2 regions of the Streptomyces sp. NPDC104309 genome follow, and region 1 is predicted to be linked to the other one. Evidence: riboswitches for the same ligand, from Rfam matches in the RefSeq annotation. Region 1 holds a riboswitch; the other holds the start of a gene.
What was found. Region 1 has a riboswitch for S-adenosylmethionine ahead of thrC (threonine synthase). Riboswitches for the same ligand answer to the same signal wherever they lie in the genome.

Region 1 (8,450 bases):
AGCGCCGCCGCCGTCGCGGACACGTCGTACGGGTTCACCACGACCGCGTCGCTGCCCAGCTCCTCGTACGCCCCCGCCTCCCGCGACAGCACCAGCGCGCAGCCGTGGTCGGAGACGACCGGGACCTCCTTGGCGACCAGGTTCATGCCGTCGCGGATCGGGTTGACGAGCGCCACGTCGGCCAGCCGGTACGCGGCGAGCGAGCGGGCGAAGTCGTCCTTGACGTGGAGCACGACCGGGGTCCAGCCCGCGGTGCCGTACACGGCGTTGATCTCGTCGGCGACCCGCTGCACCTCGGCCGTGTAGTCGCGGTAGACCGCCAGGTCCTGCCGCGAGGGGTAGGCGAAGGCGACGTGGACGACGCGCTCACGCCATTCGGGCCGCTCTTCGAGGAGCGCGCGGTAGGCGAACAGGCCGCGCACGATGTTCTTGGACAGTTCTGTTCGGTCCACTCGTACGATCGTCCTCCGCCCGGGGCCGACCTGCTCCCGCAGCGCCGCCATCCGCTCGTCCACATCCGCCTCGTGCGCGCGCCGGCGCAGGAAGTCCGCGTCCGCGCCCAGCCCGTGCACCCCGACCCTGGTCCGGCCGGTGCCGCCCAGGATCTCCGTACAGCAGCCGATGAACGCGTCCGCCCAGCGCCGGGTCAGGAAGGCCGCCCGGTCCGCGCCCAGGATGCCGTGCAGCAACTGCTCGGCGATGTCGTCGGGGAGCAGGCGGAAGTAGTCGACGGGCGCCCACGGGGTGTGCGAGAAGTGGCCGATCCGCAGGTCGGGGCGGAGCTCGCGGAGCATGCCGGGCACCAGCGCCAGGTGGTAGTCCTGCACCAGCACGGCCGCGCCCCGGCCCGCCTCCTCGGCGAGCGCTTCGGCGAAGGCCCGGTTGTAGGTCTCGAACGATGCCCACTGACGCCGGAACTCCGCGTCGAAGACCGGCTCCAGCGGGGTCTGGTAGAGCATGTGGTGGACGAACCAGAGCACCGAGTTCGCGATGCCGTTGTACGCGTCCGTGTACACGGTGGCGTCGATGTCGAGCATGCGGACGCCCTGCTCACCGACCCCGCGCCGGACCGCCTCCCGGTCCCCGTCACCGAGCGCGGCGCACACCCACAGCTTGTCCTTCACGGCGCTCAGCCCGGACACGAGCCCGCCGCCGCCCCGCTTCGCCTCCAGCGATCCGTCCGTGCCCAGGGTGTACGACACCGGGCCGCGGTTGGACGCGACGAGAACCTGCTCGGAGGGCTCGGCGGGCGGCTGGACCGAAGGCGCGGCGGAAGGCTCGACAGGGAGCCGGGCGGAGGGCCGGGCGGCGGACTGGGCTTCGTGCTCGGAGACCATGTTGCGGAATCTAGCCCGATCGCGAACCGCCCAAACGTGCGAAGTCAGGCAACGTCAGGCCGCGCGGCGCGAAACGTACTCCTCGATCTCGCGCATCGGCGGGCGCTCCTCGGTGTCCACCGGATGGGTGTGCGGTACGAAGCCGTCCTCGCCGCGCTCGAACTGGGTGAGCGAAGGCCGCACCAGGTGGCCGCGAGACAGCCGGAGCTGGGCGGTCCGGTAGATCGCCGCCGCCATCCGGCCGAGCGCCTGCCCGTCCTGGTGGCGGTGTTTACGGACCCCCACGTCCACCTGGGCCAGCGCGTCCAGACCCACCGTGTGCAGCGCGTCGACCAGGAGGCCCAGTTCCACTCCGTAACCGACGGGGAAGGGCAGCTGTTCGAGGAGTGAGCGGCGCGCCGCGTACTCGCCGCCCAGCGGCTGGACGAAGCCGGCCAGCTGCGGCCAGTGCAGATTGAGCAGCGGACGGGCCACCAGCTCGGTGACCCGGCCGCCCTGCCCCGCCGTGTCGCCGAGCGGGCGGTCGTACATCGCCTTGACGAACCGCACGTCCGGATCGGTCAGCAGCGGGCCGACGATGCCGGAGACGAAGTCGGCCGAGAATTCCTTCAGGTCTGCGTCGACGAAACAGACGATGTCACCGCCGGTCACCAGGAGCGACCGCCACAGCACCTCGCCCTTGCCGGGCACGGCCGGTATCCGCGGGAGTATGTCGTCCCGGTGCACCACTCGCGCACCGGCCTCCCGGGCCACCTTCGCCGTGGCGTCCGTGGAACCGGAATCGATCACCACGAGTTCGTCGACCAGCCGGACCTTCTCCATCAGCTCGCGCCGGATGGTCGCGACGATCTCGCCGACCGTCGCTTCCTCGTTCAGCGCGGGCAGTACGACACTCACGCTCCCGCGGCCCGGCTCCTTGGCGGCGAGGAGCCGGTCCAGCGGGCGGTCGGCGGCCGACCAGGAACGCCTGGCCAGCCAGCTTTCGACCTCTTCCAGCACGGTCGATACTCCCTGTATGTGATCCATCTCGCGGTTCGGACGACTATCTCAACTGTCCGGTGCTTCGGTTACAGTCTTGAACAACGCGGACGGCCGTCGCATGTCGGGGTCGGTCCGCCAATAAATGCCTGGATCGGAGATCCAGTGCCACAGCGCTCATCCAGAGGGACTGAGGGAACGGCCCGTTGAAGTCCCGGCAACCCTCCCGCCGGCCGCGAGGTCAGGTGGGGAAGGTGCCAATTCCGTCTCGTGGCGAAACGCGCCGCGAGGAAGATGAGGAGAAAGGGCCTCGCCTCCATGGCTGCGCAGACCGTTGCAGTAAGCACCAATTCTTCCACCGGCGCCGTCGACCTCGGCCCCGCCACTGCGCTTTCCTGCCGCGAATGCGGCGAGCGTTTCGAACTCGGCCCCCTTTTCGCCTGCGCGTCCTGTTTCGGGCCGCTCGAAGTGGCGTACGACCTGCCGAGCGGCTCCCCGGACGAGCTGAAGAAGCGCATCGAGGCCGGACCCGACAACATCTGGCGGTACGCGCCGCTGCTGCCGGTTCCCGCGAATGTCGCGGACAAGCCCAACATCAACCCCGGCTTCACCAAGCTGGTCAAGGCCGACAACCTCGCCCGTGAGCTGGGTGTCACCGGCGGTCTGTACGTCAAGGACGACTCCGGCAACCCGACGCACTCCTTCAAGGACCGCGTCGTCGCCATCGCCGTCGAGGCCGCCCGCGCCTTCGGTTTCACCACCCTCTCCTGCTCCTCCACCGGCAACCTCGCCGGTGCGGTGGGCGCCGCCGCCGCCCGCGCCGGCTTCCGTTCCTGCGTGTTCATCCCGCACGACCTGGAGCAGGGCAAGGTCGTCATGGCCGCGGTGTACGGCGGTGAGCTGGTCGGCATCGAGGGCAACTACGACGACGTCAACCGCTTCTGCTCGGAGCTCATCGGCGACCCGCTCGGCGAGGGCTGGGGCTTCGTCAACGTCAACCTGCGCCCGTACTACGGCGAGGGCTCCAAGACCCTGGCGTACGAGATCTGCGAGCAGCTCGGCTGGCGGCTGCCCGACCAGATCGTCATTCCGATCGCGTCCGGCTCGCAGCTCACGAAGATCGACAAGGGTCTTCAGGAGCTGATCAAGCTGGGCCTGGTCGAGGACAAGCCGTACAAGATCTTCGGCGCCCAGGCCGAGGGCTGCTCCCCGGTCTCCACCGCCTTCAAGGCAGGTCACGACGTCGTGCGGCCCCAGAAGCCGAACACCATCGCCAAGTCCCTGGCGATCGGCAACCCGGCCGACGGCCCGTACGTCCTGGACATCGCCCGCCGCACCGGCGGCGCGGTCGAGGACGTCGACGACGAGCAGGTCGTCGACGCGATCAAGCTGCTGGCGCGCACCGAGGGCATCTTCGCGGAGACGGCCGGCGGGGTGACGGTCGGCGTGACGAAGAAGCTGATCGAGGCCGGTCTGCTCGACCCGGCGCTGACCACCGTCGTCCTCAACACGGGCGACGGCCTCAAGACCCTGGACGCGGTGGCCGCCACCTCGCAGGCGACCGCGACGATCCGGCCGAGCCTGGACGCGTTCCGCGCCGCCGGCCTCGCCACCAGCTGACCACCCGAGACCGAAGGAAGGCACCCACCATGAGCGTCAAGGTCCGTATCCCCACCATCCTCCGCACCTACACGGGCGGCCAGGCCGAGGTCCCGGCCGAGGGCTCGACCCTCTCCCAGGTCATCGAGTCCCTGGAGCAGAACCACCCGGGCATCGCCGCCCGCGTCCTGGACGACCAGGGCAAGCTGCGCCGCTTCGTGAACGTGTACGTCAACGACGACGACGTGCGCTTCGAGGGCGGTCTGGAGACGGCGACGCCGGACGGCGCCGGAATCTCGATCATCCCGGCCGTCGCGGGCGGCTGCTGACCCTGCGTCCGACTGCACAGCGTTATCGGAATTGCCCCCTCTGCGAGAGAAGCGGAGGGGGCAATTCTGCATGGTTGAGCGCGGTACAGTGTGGGAAGTCCCCCGAGCTGCCCGTGCCGCCCGCATATGAGAATGCGCCGGGTCGCGACAAGATGCAGCCAAAGTGCTCGATCTCCTTGCGCCATAAGTCACTTTTGCCCGGCCCGACTTGCCCGGGAATCCCATGAATTCCACATATTCGGGCGTTCGGTGCTGCCCAGAATTCTCGTCCGATTGACCTGTTGCAGAGGGCAGTTGGGCAGATACATTCGGCCGCGGTCGACGCGTTCCGGCGCACGCACCCTCTCCTGTCGGAGGGTGAGTTCTGACCCGGGTCCGCGAAGTGCGGTCCTGCGCAAGGGCCAGTAATAGGGGAGTTAGGCATGGCTCAGGGCACCGTCAAGTGGTTCAACGCGGAGAAGGGGTACGGCTTCATCGCGGTCGACGGTGGTGCGGATGTTTTCGTCCACTACAGCGCGATCCAGATGGACGGGTACCGCACCCTTGAAGAGGGTCAGCGAGTTGAGTTCGAGATCTCGCAGGGCCAGAAGGGGCCGCAGGCGGACATGGTCAAGCTCGCCGTCGGCTGAGCTCGACGCGGTCGGCCAACGACACCGCTCACGCACGGAGGGCTCGTACCCCAGGGGTACGGGCCCTTCGCGCGTCCGCGTCCGGCCCCTTCGCGCGTCGGTGTCCGGGCCTTCTGCGCGTCCGCGTCCGGCCCCTCCGCGCGTCGGTGTCCGGGCCCTCCGTGCGGGGTCGTCGTTGTCCACATTCCGAGGGGGACGCTTGCACTCTCGGGGGTCGAGTGCTAATCATTGGCGTTAGCACTCTCCAGGTGAGAGTGACAGAACTTGGACCGGGCCGGTGAGGCCCGCAGGTCCGGTGGGGCAAGGAACCACCGGTCACGCAGGCCGTCCGTCGCGGGCGCCACTCGGTCCGGAGAAATCCACCCCTGTCCGGGAGGACCACTTCACATGGCCAAGATCATCGCGTTCGACGAGGAGGCCCGGCGCGGTCTCGAGCGCGGCATGAACCAGCTCGCCGACGCCGTCAAGGTCACCCTTGGCCCCAAGGGTCGCAACGTCGTCCTTGAGAAGAAGTGGGGCGCCCCCACGATCACCAACGATGGTGTTTCCATCGCCAAGGAGATCGAGCTGGAGGACCCGTACGAGAAGATCGGTGCGGAGCTGGTCAAGGAGGTCGCCAAGAAGACGGACGACGTCGCCGGCGACGGTACGACCACCGCCACCGTTCTCGCCCAGGCTCTCGTCCGCGAGGGCCTTCGCAACGTCGCCGCGGGTGCCAACCCGATGGCCCTCAAGCGGGGTATCGAGAAGGCCGTCGAGGCCGTCTCCGCCGCCCTCCTGGAGCAGGCCAAGGACGTGGAGACCAAGGAGCAGATCGCTTCGACCGCCTCCATCTCCGCCGCCGACACCCAGATCGGCGAGCTCATCGCCGAGGCCATGGACAAGGTCGGCAAGGAAGGCGTCATCACCGTCGAGGAGTCCCAGACCTTCGGTCTGGAGCTGGAGCTCACCGAGGGTATGCGCTTCGACAAGGGCTACATCTCGGCGTACTTCGCCACCGACATGGAGCGCATGGAGTCGTCCCTCGACGACCCGTACATCCTGATCGTCAACTCCAAGGTCAGCAACGTGAAGGACCTCCTTCCGCTGCTGGAGAAGGTCATGCAGTCCGGCAAGCCGCTGCTGATCATCGCCGAGGACGTCGAGGGCGAGGCCCTGTCGACCCTGGTCGTCAACAAGATCCGTGGCACCTTCAAGTCCGTCGCCGTCAAGGCCCCGGGCTTCGGTGACCGCCGCAAGGCCATGCTCGGCGACATCGCCATCCTCACCGGTGGCACCGTCATCTCCGAGGAGGTCGGCCTCAAGCTGGAGAACGCCGGTCTCGACCTGCTCGGCCGCGCCCGCAAGGTCGTCATCACCAAGGACGAGACCACGATCGTCGACGGTGCCGGTGACAGCGACCAGGTCCAGGGTCGCGTCAACCAGATCCGCGCCGAGATCGAGAACTCCGACTCGGACTACGACCGCGAGAAGCTCCAGGAGCGCCTCGCGAAGCTGGCCGGCGGCGTGGCCGTCATCAAGGCCGGTGCCGCGACCGAGGTCGAGCTCAAGGAGCGCAAGCACCGCATCGAGGACGCGGTGCGCAACGCCAAGGCCGCCGTCGAGGAGGGCATCGTCGCCGGTGGTGGCGTGGCTCTGCTCCAGGCCTCGGCCGTCTTCGAGAAGCTGGAGCTCTCGGGTGACGAGGCGACCGGCGCCAACGCCGTCAAGCTGGCGCTGGAGGCCCCGCTGAAGCAGATCGCCGTCAACGGTGGTCTTGAGGGCGGCGTCGTCGTCGAGAAGGTGCGCAACCTGGCCGTCGGCCACGGTCTGAACGCCGCGACCGGCGAGTACGTCGACATGATCGCCGAGGGCATTCTCGACCCGGCGAAGGTCACGCGCTCCGCCCTGCAGAACGCCGCGTCCATCGCCGCGCTGTTCCTCACCACCGAGGCCGTCATCGCCGACAAGCCGGAGAAGGCCGGCGCGGCCGCTCCGGGCGGCATGCCGGGCGGTGACATGGACTTCTGATCCTGACGGATCGGTAGTTCCCGCACAGCTTTGCCGTATCGGCCCCCAGGGATTCGTCCCTGGGGGCCGATGTCGTTCCCCGGGCGCCGGGCCGCACGTGCGGTGCCCGCGGGCCGGGGGAGCGATCACTCGGGTGAGCGACGCGGAATCGGTCAACTGGAATGGCGACAGCCCTAGTTCGCCGTGCCTGCCGTCGACGGCCAATACCGGCAAACCCGAATTCAAGCCGTTTCTTCCTATGAGTCGCATTGAATACGACACGGGGTGTGAGTCATCGTTTTTGCGGGTTAGTAGGTATCGGACAGCTGGCCTGAGCTCCGGTACACGCACTGTCCGGACGGTCTGCTCGGGCCGTCCTTCTCCCGCACCGCACACACCGAGAGGTGACTCATGCCTGTCTCCACCACGCCCGGAACCCAGTGGGCCGACTCGTACACGAACCTGAACGGCCAGCTCTACAGCGAGCCGGTGCCGTTCCGGCACGCCGACGGCCGCATCGGCTGGGTGCATTTCACGCACGACGGCTCGCTGTGGTTCAAGGAAGAGCTGCGCAGCGGCGGTATCGGCGGCTGGACGAAGATCGAGAACACTTCGGGCGGCAAGGAGTTCCCCGTCACGGTGACCGGCGGCGACGGCCGCGTGCGCATCTATTACTACACGGACGACGGCAGTCTGTACGGGGTCAACCAGACGGTCATCAACGGCAGCACGTACAGTCGCCCCTTCAAGATCGGCGACGGCTGCGCCCGCTATCCCGCCGCCTGCCTGTCCGCGGACGGCAGGACCAACATCTTCTACAACAACGCGAGCGGCGAGGTCTTCCACGTCCGCCACGCCTCGGGCGTCTCCGGCAACTACACCACACCCGTCAAGATCGGCGGCAGCGTCGAACTCAACCTCCGCGGCCTCGGTGCGGCCCTCGACGGCTCGGGCCGTATCGTCCTCGGAGCCAAGGGCAAGCAGAACAGCCTGTACGTGCTCCAGCAGCAGTACGCCGACTCCGGCGTGTGGACCACCGACCAGGAACGGGCCACCAACGTCGTCTCGGGCATCACCGCCGTCGGTGACGCCGCCGACCGGGTCTTCCTCTTCTACCGGTCCAACGACAACCACAGCGTCTACTTCGTCGCCCAGGACGCCACGTACATCGGCCTGCGCGCGCCGCGGAGCATCGGCGGACAGGTCAAGGGCGACGTGCATGCCGCCCTGGCGCAGGACAACCGCATCAACGTCGTCACCCACGGCTACAACGAAGACGCCCTGTGGGTGTCCGTGCAGAGCACCCAGCTCAGCCTCGCCTTCGACGGATTCGTCACCCTGGGCGGCGTCATCGGCAACACGTACCCGAGCCCGCGCGTCGGCCGTGGCGCGTCCAACCTCCTGCACGTCTCCCTCGTCGGCGGCGACAACCGGTCGCAGTTCAACAAGGCCCAGGGATGGACGTGACCGCTCCCTGAGGGCCTGCGCGCGAGGGCCCGGCGGCCGGGGCAGTACGTGGCCGCCGGGCCCTCGCCGTGCTGCGGGTGTCACGCGCCCACGGTGCCCGCCGGAGCACCGTGAACGCGTGA
Region 2 (8,450 bases), on a different contig from region 1:
CTTCCAGGTCGGTACGGGACGCATGCCGGCGCAGCAGCCGGGTGCCCAGGTACCGAAGAAGAAGGTCATCTACAACCAGGCCGAGATCGACCAGCTCGCGGCATACGTCGCGTCGCTGGGCGCCGGTCCGATCGTTCCGACCAAGAGCCAGGTCAGCCCTGACGGCGCGGACATCGCCAAGGGTGGCGAACTGTTCCGCACCAACTGCGCGCAGTGCCACAACTTCACCGGCCAGGGTGGTGCGCTGACGAACGGCAAGTACGCGCCCAGCCTCGAAGGCGTGAGCCCGAAGCACCTCTACGAGGCCATGCAGACCGGTCCGCAGAGCATGCCGTCCTTCCCGGACACGACGATGCCCGAGCAGCAGAAGCGGGACATCATCGCGTACGTGCAGACCGTGAACGGCGCCCAGACCGAGAACCCGGGCGGTCTCACGCTGGGCGGCCTGGGGCCGGTCAGCGAGGGCCTGTTCGCCTGGATCTTCGGACTCGGCGCACTGATCGCAGTTGCCATTTGGGTCGCGGCCCACACCGCTAAGGCCAAGAAGTCATGAGTAGCCAAGAGATTCCAGACGAGAACCTGCCTGCTGAGCAGGGCACCGCGCACGGCGCGGTAGAGGTCGCGGACGACCCGTTCGCCGACCCGGGGCTGCCGGCCCACAAGCCGCGCATCCAGGACATCGACGAACAGGCCGCGAAGCGCTCCGAGCGCGCCGTCGCGTTCATGTTCACGCTGTCCATGCTGGCGACGGTCGGCTTCATCGCCTCGTACGTCATCTTCCCGGTCGACAAGATCGTGTACATCTGGCCCTTCGGCCATGTGAGCGCGCTCAACTTCTCCCTGGGCCTGACCCTGGGCGTGGCCCTCTTCGCGATCGGCGCGGGTGCCGTCCACTGGGCGCGCACCCTGATGTCCGACGTGGAGGTCGCCGACGACCGGCACGCCATCGAGGCCACGCCCGAGGTCAAGGCGAAGGTTCTCGCCGACTTCGCGGCAGGTGCCGAGGAGTCCGCGTTCGGCCGGCGCAAGCTGATCCGCAACACCATGTTCGGCGCGCTGGCCCTGGTGCCGCTCTCCGGTGTGGTGCTGCTGCGCGACCTCGGTCCGCTGCCGGAGAAGAAGCTCCGCAACACCCTGTGGGCCAAGGGCAAGCAGCTCATCAACATGAACACGATGGAGCCGCTGCGTCCCGAGGACGTCGCCGTCGGTTCGCTGACCTTCGCCATGCCCGAGGGCCTGTCGGAGGAGGCGGAGGACTTCCAGAACCAGATCGCCAAGGCCGCGTTGATGATCATCCGCATCGAGCCGAAGAACATCAAGGACAAGCGCGAGCGCGAGTGGGCCCACGAGGGCATCGTGGCCTTCTCCAAGATCTGCACGCACGTCGGCTGCCCGATCAGCCTGTACGAGCAGCAGACGCACCACGTGCTCTGCCCGTGCCACCAGTCCACCTTCGACCTCTCCGACGGCGCCCGCGTCATCTTCGGTCCGGCCGGTCACGCCCTTCCGCAGCTGCGGATCGGTGTGAACAGCGAGGGCAACCTCGAGGCGCTCGGTGACTTCGAAGAGCCCGTCGGTCCTGCATTCTGGGAGCGCGGATGAGTACTGCGACCACGAACACACCCGGTGCCGCGGCACCGGGCAATCGCAAGGCGCCCGCCGGTGAGCGGGTGGCCGACTGGGCGGACGGCCGGCTCGGGATCTACTCCCTGGCCAAGTCCAACATGCGCAAGATCTTCCCGGACCACTGGTCCTTCATGCTCGGTGAGATCGCCCTCTACAGCTTCATCATCATCATCCTCACGGGTGTGTATCTGACGCTGTTCTTCCACCCGAGCATGAACGAAGTCGTGTACCACGGCTCGTACGAGCCGATGCAGGGCATCCGGATGTCCGAGGCCTACGCCTCGACGCTGGACATCAGCTTCGACGTCCGCGGTGGTCTGCTGGTCCGGCAGATCCACCACTGGGCCGCGCTGATCTTCCTGGCCGGCATGTTCGTGCACATGATGCGCGTGTTCTTCACGGGTGCGTTCCGCAAGCCGCGTGAGATCAACTGGCTGTTCGGCTTCCTGCTGTTCGTGCTGGGTATGTTCACCGGCTTCACCGGCTACTCGCTCCCGGACGACCTGCTCTCCGGTACGGGTGTCCGCTTCACCCAGGGCGCGATCCTGTCGACGCCGATCGTCGGCACGTACATCTCGATGTTCCTGTTCGGCGGAGAGTTCCCCGGTCACGACTTCGTCGCCCGGTTCTACTCGATCCACATCCTGCTGCTGCCGGGCATCATGCTCGGCCTGCTGGTGGCGCACCTGATCCTGGTCTTCTACCACAAGCACACGCAGTTCGCGGGTCCGGGCCGCACCAACAAGAACGTCGTCGGTATGCCGCTGCTGCCGGTGTACATGGCGAAGGCCGGTGGCTTCTTCTTCCTGGTCTTCGGCATCATCGCCATCATCGCGGCCATCGCCTCGATCAACCCGATCTGGGCCATCGGCCCGTATCGCCCGGACCAGGTGTCCACCGGCGCCCAGCCCGACTGGTACATGGGCTTCGCCGAGGGTCTGATCCGAGTGATGCCTGGCTGGGAGATCAACCTCTGGGGTCACACGCTCGTCCTGGGTGTGTTCATCCCGCTGATGGCCTTCGGACTGGTGCTCGCGATCATCGCGGTCTACCCGTTCGTCGAGTCCTGGGTCACCGGGGACAAGCGCGAGCACCACATCCTGGACCGCCCGCGCAACGCTCCGACCCGGACGGCCTTCGGCGTCGCCTGGATCACCGAGTACGTCATCGTCTTCATCGGCGGTGGCAACGACCTGTGGGCCACGCACTTCCACCTGTCGCTGAACGCCATCTCCTGGTTCGTCCGGATCTTCATCTTCGTCGGACCGGTCATCGCGTTCATCGCCACCCGGCGGATCTGCCTCGGCCTCCAGCGGCGCGACAAGGAGAAGGTGCTGCACGGACGCGAGTCCGGCATCATCAAGCGCCTGCCGCACGGTGAGTTCGTCGAGATCCACGAGCCGCTCGGCCCCGAGCAGATGCACACGCTCACCGCGCACGAGCAGTACAAGCCGGTCGAGATCGGCCCGACGGTCGACGAGAACGGTGTCGAGCGCAAGGTGCCCGCTCTGACGAAGCTGCGGGCCAGGCTCAGCAAGGGCTACTACGGCGAGGACAACCAGATCGCCAAGCCCACCGTCGAGGAGTACAAGGAGATCACCAGCGGCCACGGTCACCACTGATCGCCTGAACTGATCGCCACAGCAGGAGCCCCGTCCATCCGATGGACGGGGCTCTTCGCTGTCCGTGGCGCTCGATAGGGTGGGCTTACCCCTTTTTTCGGCTGTGGACCCCAGGAGCGGACCATGAACGTTGTGACCCCGGTCGGCGGCGACAGCGTGGCGGACCGCTCCTGGCCCGGCCTGCTGAACCCCCTGCTGCGCGGCGAGGACCTGACCGCGGACGACACCGCGTGGGCGATGGACCGCATCATGAGCGGCGAGGCGAGCGATGTGCAGATCGCCGGTTTCGCGGTGGCCCTGCGCGCCAAGGGTGAGACGGTCGACGAGGTGTCGGGCCTGGTGCGCGCGATGTACGAGCACGCCCACACCATCCACGTACCCGGTCGTACGGTCGACATCGTCGGCACCGGCGGCGACCTCGCCAAGACGGTCAACATCTCCACGATGTCGGCGATCGTCATCGCGGGCACCGGCGCCAAGGTCGTCAAGCACGGCAACCGGGCCTCCTCGTCGGCGAGCGGTTCCTCCGACGTGCTGGAGAAGCTCGGCGTCAACCTGGAGCTCAGCGCGCAGCGGGTCGTCGAGGTCGCCGAGGAAGCGGGCATCACCCTCTGCTTCGCGGTGAAGTTCCACCCCGCCCTGCGCTATGCGGCCAGGGCCCGCAAGGAGCTCGGTGCCCCGACGACGTTCAACATCCTGGGGCCGCTCACCAACCCGGCGAAGGTGCGCGCCCAGGCCATCGGCGTCGCCGACCTGCGCATGGCGCCCATCGTCGCCGGTGTCCTCGCCGAGCGCGGCAATTCGTCGCTGGTCTTCCGCGGTGACGACGGCCTGGACGAGCTGACGACGACCGCGACCTCGCGGGTCTGGGTGGTCCGGGACGGATCGGTGCGCGAGGAGGCGTTCGACCCGCGCGACGTCGGCCTGGAGCTGGTGCCGCCACAGGCGCTGCTCGGCGCCGACGCCTCGTACAACGCGGATGTGGCCCGCCGGGTGCTGGCCGGCGAGCAAGGGCCCGTACGGGAGGCCGTGCTGCTCAACTCGGCCGCGGCGCTGGTCGCGCTGGACCCGACGGGCGGCACGCTGAACGAGCAGATCGCCGCCGGGATCGAGAAGGCCGCGGAGTCCATCGACTCGGGAGCGGCCCGGCAGGCGCTGGAGCGCTGGGTGGCGGTCAGCAACGCCTGAGCGGACGGCATGTGACGCGGGGCGCGGTCCGGATCCTGGACCGCGCCTTGCGCGTTCTCCCGCGTATGGCAAGATGCTGGACAGGTCATGAGTGACAGCGACTACGGCCCCGGCCCGCTGTCCGGCAACCCTCCGTCCGTGGCGGGGTGCCCCGGGTGAAGACCAGGCCGTAGGCAGCGAGGTCTGCGGCAAGCGCGGGCCCCTCGGCATCTGTGAATGCCAACCCCCGGGGTCCTGGTCCCTAGGGAGTCTCTTGTGAGCACGCGAATGCGATAGGGCTTCTCAGCCCTCCTCCGCACCCCCTTTTCACTTTCCGCTGCGCTGCCGCGTATCCGTCGGCGCATGCAATTCGCCTGCCTGTTACGGGAGTTCGCCATGTCTGTCTTCACCGCTGCCGCCGACCAGTCGCTTTGTACCCCGCTGCCGGTTCTGGGCAAGGATGTAACGGTTCCGCTGGTAACGGGCGGTGAAGTCGCGTATGCCGCTCTCGACTACGCCGCCAGCGCCCCGGCCCTGCAGCGGGTCTGGGACGACGTCGCCGCGTACGCCCCGTACTACGGCAGCGTCCACCGCGGCGCCGGGTATCTCTCGCAGCTCTCCACGGATCTCTTCGAGAACAGCCGCGCGACCGTCGCGGAGTTCCTCGGCTGCCGCGCCGACGACCAGGTGATCTTCACCCGCTCGACCACCGACTCCCTCAATCTGCTGGCCGCCGTCGTGCCCGCCGACTGCGAGGTCTTCGTCTACGAGACCGAGCACCACGCCTCGCTGCTGCCGTGGCGTGACGCCCGGGTGACCTACCTCAACGCTCCGCGCACGCCCGCCCAGGCGGTCGAGACGCTGGAGCGGGCGCTCGCCGACCGTGAGCCCTACGGCCCCGCGCTGGTCTGCGTGACCGGTGCCTCCAACGTCACCGGTGAGCTGTGGCCGGTCAAGGAGCTGGCCGCCGCCGCGCACGCGCACGGCGCCCGGATCGTGCTGGACGCCGCGCAGCTCGCCCCGCACCACCCCGTCGACATCGCCGAGCTGGACGTCGACTGGGTGGCCTTCTCCGGACACAAGCTCTACGCGCCGTTCGGCTCGGGTGTGCTCGCGGGCCGGGCCGACTGGCTGCAGGACGCCGAGCCGTACCTGGCCGGCGGCGGCGCCTCCCGCAAGGTCGCCCGCCGTACCGACGGAGGGGTGGATGTCGAGTGGCACTCCACCGCGGCCCGCCACGAGGCCGGTTCCCCCAACGTCATCGGCGTGTACTCCATCGCCTCCGCCTGCAAGGCGCTCACCGAGGCGGGCTTCGACAAGCTCGTCGCCCGGGAGCAGCACCTCGTCGCCGCGGTCCGGGCCGGTCTCGCCGACGTCCCCGAGGTCAAGGTGCTCTCGCTGTTCGGCGACGACGCCCCGCGGGTCGGCGTGATCTCGTTCGTGGTGGAGGGATGGAACAGCTCGCACTTCGCCGCCGCACTCTCCGCCGAGTACGGCATCGGGGTCCGCGACGGCCTGTTCTGCGCCCATCCGCTGGTCCGCACCCTGCTCGGCAGCGACCCGCAGGAGGTCGGCGAGTGCGGCGCGCCGGAGACCGAGCCGGGCGAGCTCCCCCTGAACGCGATCCGGGTGAGCTTCGGCGCCGGGACGCCGGACGAGCACATCGAGCGCTTCGTCCGCGCGGTCGGGGAACTGGTGCGCAAGGGCGCTCAGTGGAAGTACCGCACCGAGGGCGGCCGCTGCGTCCCGGACCGGGGAGCGGCGCAGCTCTGACGGGTGCGTCACGCTTCGGCGGGGGACGGGCAGCCGAGTGGCCCGTCCCCCGCCGAAGCGTGACGCCGTAACAGGGGGTGTCTAGGCGTCGAGGCCGATGGCGAAGGCGGCCTCCAGGTCATGCTGCGAGTACGTACGGAAGGCCACGTGCGTGTCGGTGGCCTCGACGCCGGGGATCTTGCTGATCCGGCCGGGGATGACGTCCGCCAGGTTGTCGTGCTTGGCCACCCGGACCATGGCGATCAGGTCGTACGTACCGGTGACCGAGAAGACCTCGCTGACGCTGTCCAGCGCGGCGATGGCCTCGGCGATCTCGGGAATCCGGTCCACGCTGGTTTTGATGAGCACGATCGCGGTGATCACGGCTGGCTTTCTCCCTCGGTGGCCGTGGCTGGAGTCTTCACTCTATCCGTACGCCGATAACGTCCCCAGGCGTAGAGGAAGCCGAGGGCGAAGCCGACCACATGGGCCAGATAGGCCACACCGGGCCCTCCGCTGCCCGCGCTCTGGACCGCCAGCCACTGCAGGACGAACCAGAAGATCAGCACGATCCAGGCGGGGAAGCGCAGCGGCAGGAAGAAGAGGAACGGGAACAGGCTGGTGACCCGGGCCCTGGGGAACAGGTACAGGAAGGCCCCGAGCACCGCCGAGATCGCCCCTGACGCGCCGACGAGGGTCTGGTCGGACGTGGCGTGCGCGGCGGCGTAGGCGACCAGGGCGAGATAGCCGCACGCGAGGTAGAAGAAGGTGAACTCGGTACGGCCCATGCGCTCCTCGGCCATCGCCCCGAACACGTAGAGGAAGAGCATGTTGCCCAGCAGATGCAGCCAGCTGCCGTGCACGAAGAGGGCGGTGAGCGGGGTGAGCAGGGCGTGGGTGGAACCGTCCCACAGCTCGCTCGGGATCACGCCCCACCGTTCGAAGTACCCGGCCTGGGCGGCGAGCAGGGCGTCGGCGGTGGCGTAGGAGGAGTCGAAGCCGGAGAGCGGGCTGATCAGGAAGATCAGACAGCACAGGGCGATCAGGGCATAGGTCACCACCGGTCCGCGCGAGGTGACCGTCCGTAGGAGCCCGCTGGTCAACCCGGAGCCCGCAGCCCGCCGATCGATCATGAACAGAGCATGACGCAAGCGGAGGGAACGGGACAGAGCGCCTCGCCGTGTCGGGGTGACGCGGTGAGGCCGTAGGGTTACGGCAGGACATCCGCAGTTCGACGGTGCACCGCGAGATGCTTGAAGCAGGCAGCACGACGAGGCTCGACGAAAGAGGACGCAACGATGACGACGGTTCCCCGGATGACCGACGGGACCCGCTGGCGCTGCACGCTCTGCGGAAATCTCACGCGCTTCGATGTGACCCGCTCCTCCAAGGTTGTCGAATATGTCCATCTCGACCTGGCCGGGGAGTCCACCGTCGAGGAACGCGAGGTGGTCAGTGAGACCATCGAGTCGGTGCGCTGCCGTTGGTGCAACGCGGTGGACCAGATCGAACTGGTGGACAGGCCGGGTGCCGACTCCTGACGGAGCCGTGCGGAACAGACAATTTGGGGTGACGGATGGTGGAGCAGCCCGCTAGCGGCGCAGAGTCGGCCGAGGCGGCCGGCGACGCCGTCGAGGCGCTCGACCGCCCGCTGCCCGAAGGCGTACGGCGACGGGTCGTCGCGCTGGTCGCGGACGCGTTCGGCGGCCTGACGGTCACCGAACTCCCGGCTCAGCTGAGGCAGTACGCCCGCTTCACCCCGACCCGGCGCGCCAAGTTCGCCGGTAACGCCATGGCGGCCGCCCTGGAGGGCGACGCGCTGTTCCGGCAGCGCATCGGCGATCGGCTCAGGGAGGAGCAGCCGGAGCTGACCACGGCGCTGGAGGCCGGTGCGCCGCCCGCCGCCGCCGATCCCGTCGATGTGGCCGCCGCCGCCTATGTGCTGCGCCCGACGGGCTGGGTGAAGCTGGTCGCCGCCGCCGGCGAGGAGGCCCAGCGTGCCGACGCCGAGCGTGCCGACGAGGAGAGCCGCCGCGAACTGGAACGGCTGCGCGAGGAACTCGTCCACGCCCGCTCCCAGACGAAGAGCGAGACCGAGCGGCTCCGCGTCGAGCTGGACGCGGCCCGCAAGGAGGCCGAGTCGCTTCAGCGCAAACTGCGCAGTGCCGTCAACGACGTCAAGCGTGGCGAGGCCGCGTTGCGTCGCAGCCGGGCCGAGAGCGAGACCGTACGGTCCGAGGCGGCCGTCCAGGTCTCCGCGGCGGAGAGCGAGACCCGTCGGCT

Region 2: it holds a riboswitch for S-adenosylmethionine, as region 1 does, so the genes downstream of both, ACZ68L_RS35975 (aminotransferase class V-fold PLP-dependent enzyme) here and thrC (threonine synthase) in region 1, are expected to answer to the same signal.

What each region holds. Positions count from the first base shown of each region.
Region 1 covers NZ_JBVJMV010000018.1:165,274-173,723, forward strand. The annotation lists gene ACZ68L_RS25925 (alpha,alpha-trehalose-phosphate synthase (UDP-forming)) at 1-1,337, opposite strand, end outside; gene ACZ68L_RS25930 (glucosyl-3-phosphoglycerate synthase) at 1,392-2,336, opposite strand; SAM riboswitch class I at 2,490-2,616, shown strand; gene thrC (threonine synthase) at 2,634-3,935, shown strand; gene ACZ68L_RS25940 (MoaD/ThiS family protein) at 3,965-4,243, shown strand; gene ACZ68L_RS25945 (cold-shock protein) at 4,666-4,872, shown strand; gene groL (chaperonin GroEL) at 5,260-6,882, shown strand; gene ACZ68L_RS25955 (DUF8189 domain-containing protein) at 7,273-8,328, shown strand.
Region 2 covers NZ_JBVJMV010000038.1:9,651-18,100, reverse strand. The annotation lists gene qcrC (cytochrome bc1 complex diheme cytochrome c subunit) at 1-553, shown strand, start outside; gene qcrA (cytochrome bc1 complex Rieske iron-sulfur subunit) at 550-1,602, shown strand; gene qcrB (cytochrome bc1 complex cytochrome b subunit) at 1,599-3,248, shown strand; gene trpD (anthranilate phosphoribosyltransferase) at 3,372-4,436, shown strand; SAM riboswitch class IV at 4,520-4,637, shown strand; gene ACZ68L_RS35975 (aminotransferase class V-fold PLP-dependent enzyme) at 4,812-6,188, shown strand; gene ACZ68L_RS35970 (Lrp/AsnC family transcriptional regulator) at 6,270-6,551, opposite strand; gene ACZ68L_RS35965 (rhomboid family intramembrane serine protease) at 6,548-7,300, opposite strand; gene ACZ68L_RS35960 (hypothetical protein) at 7,466-7,708, shown strand; gene ACZ68L_RS35955 (NYN domain-containing protein) at 7,747-8,450, shown strand, end outside.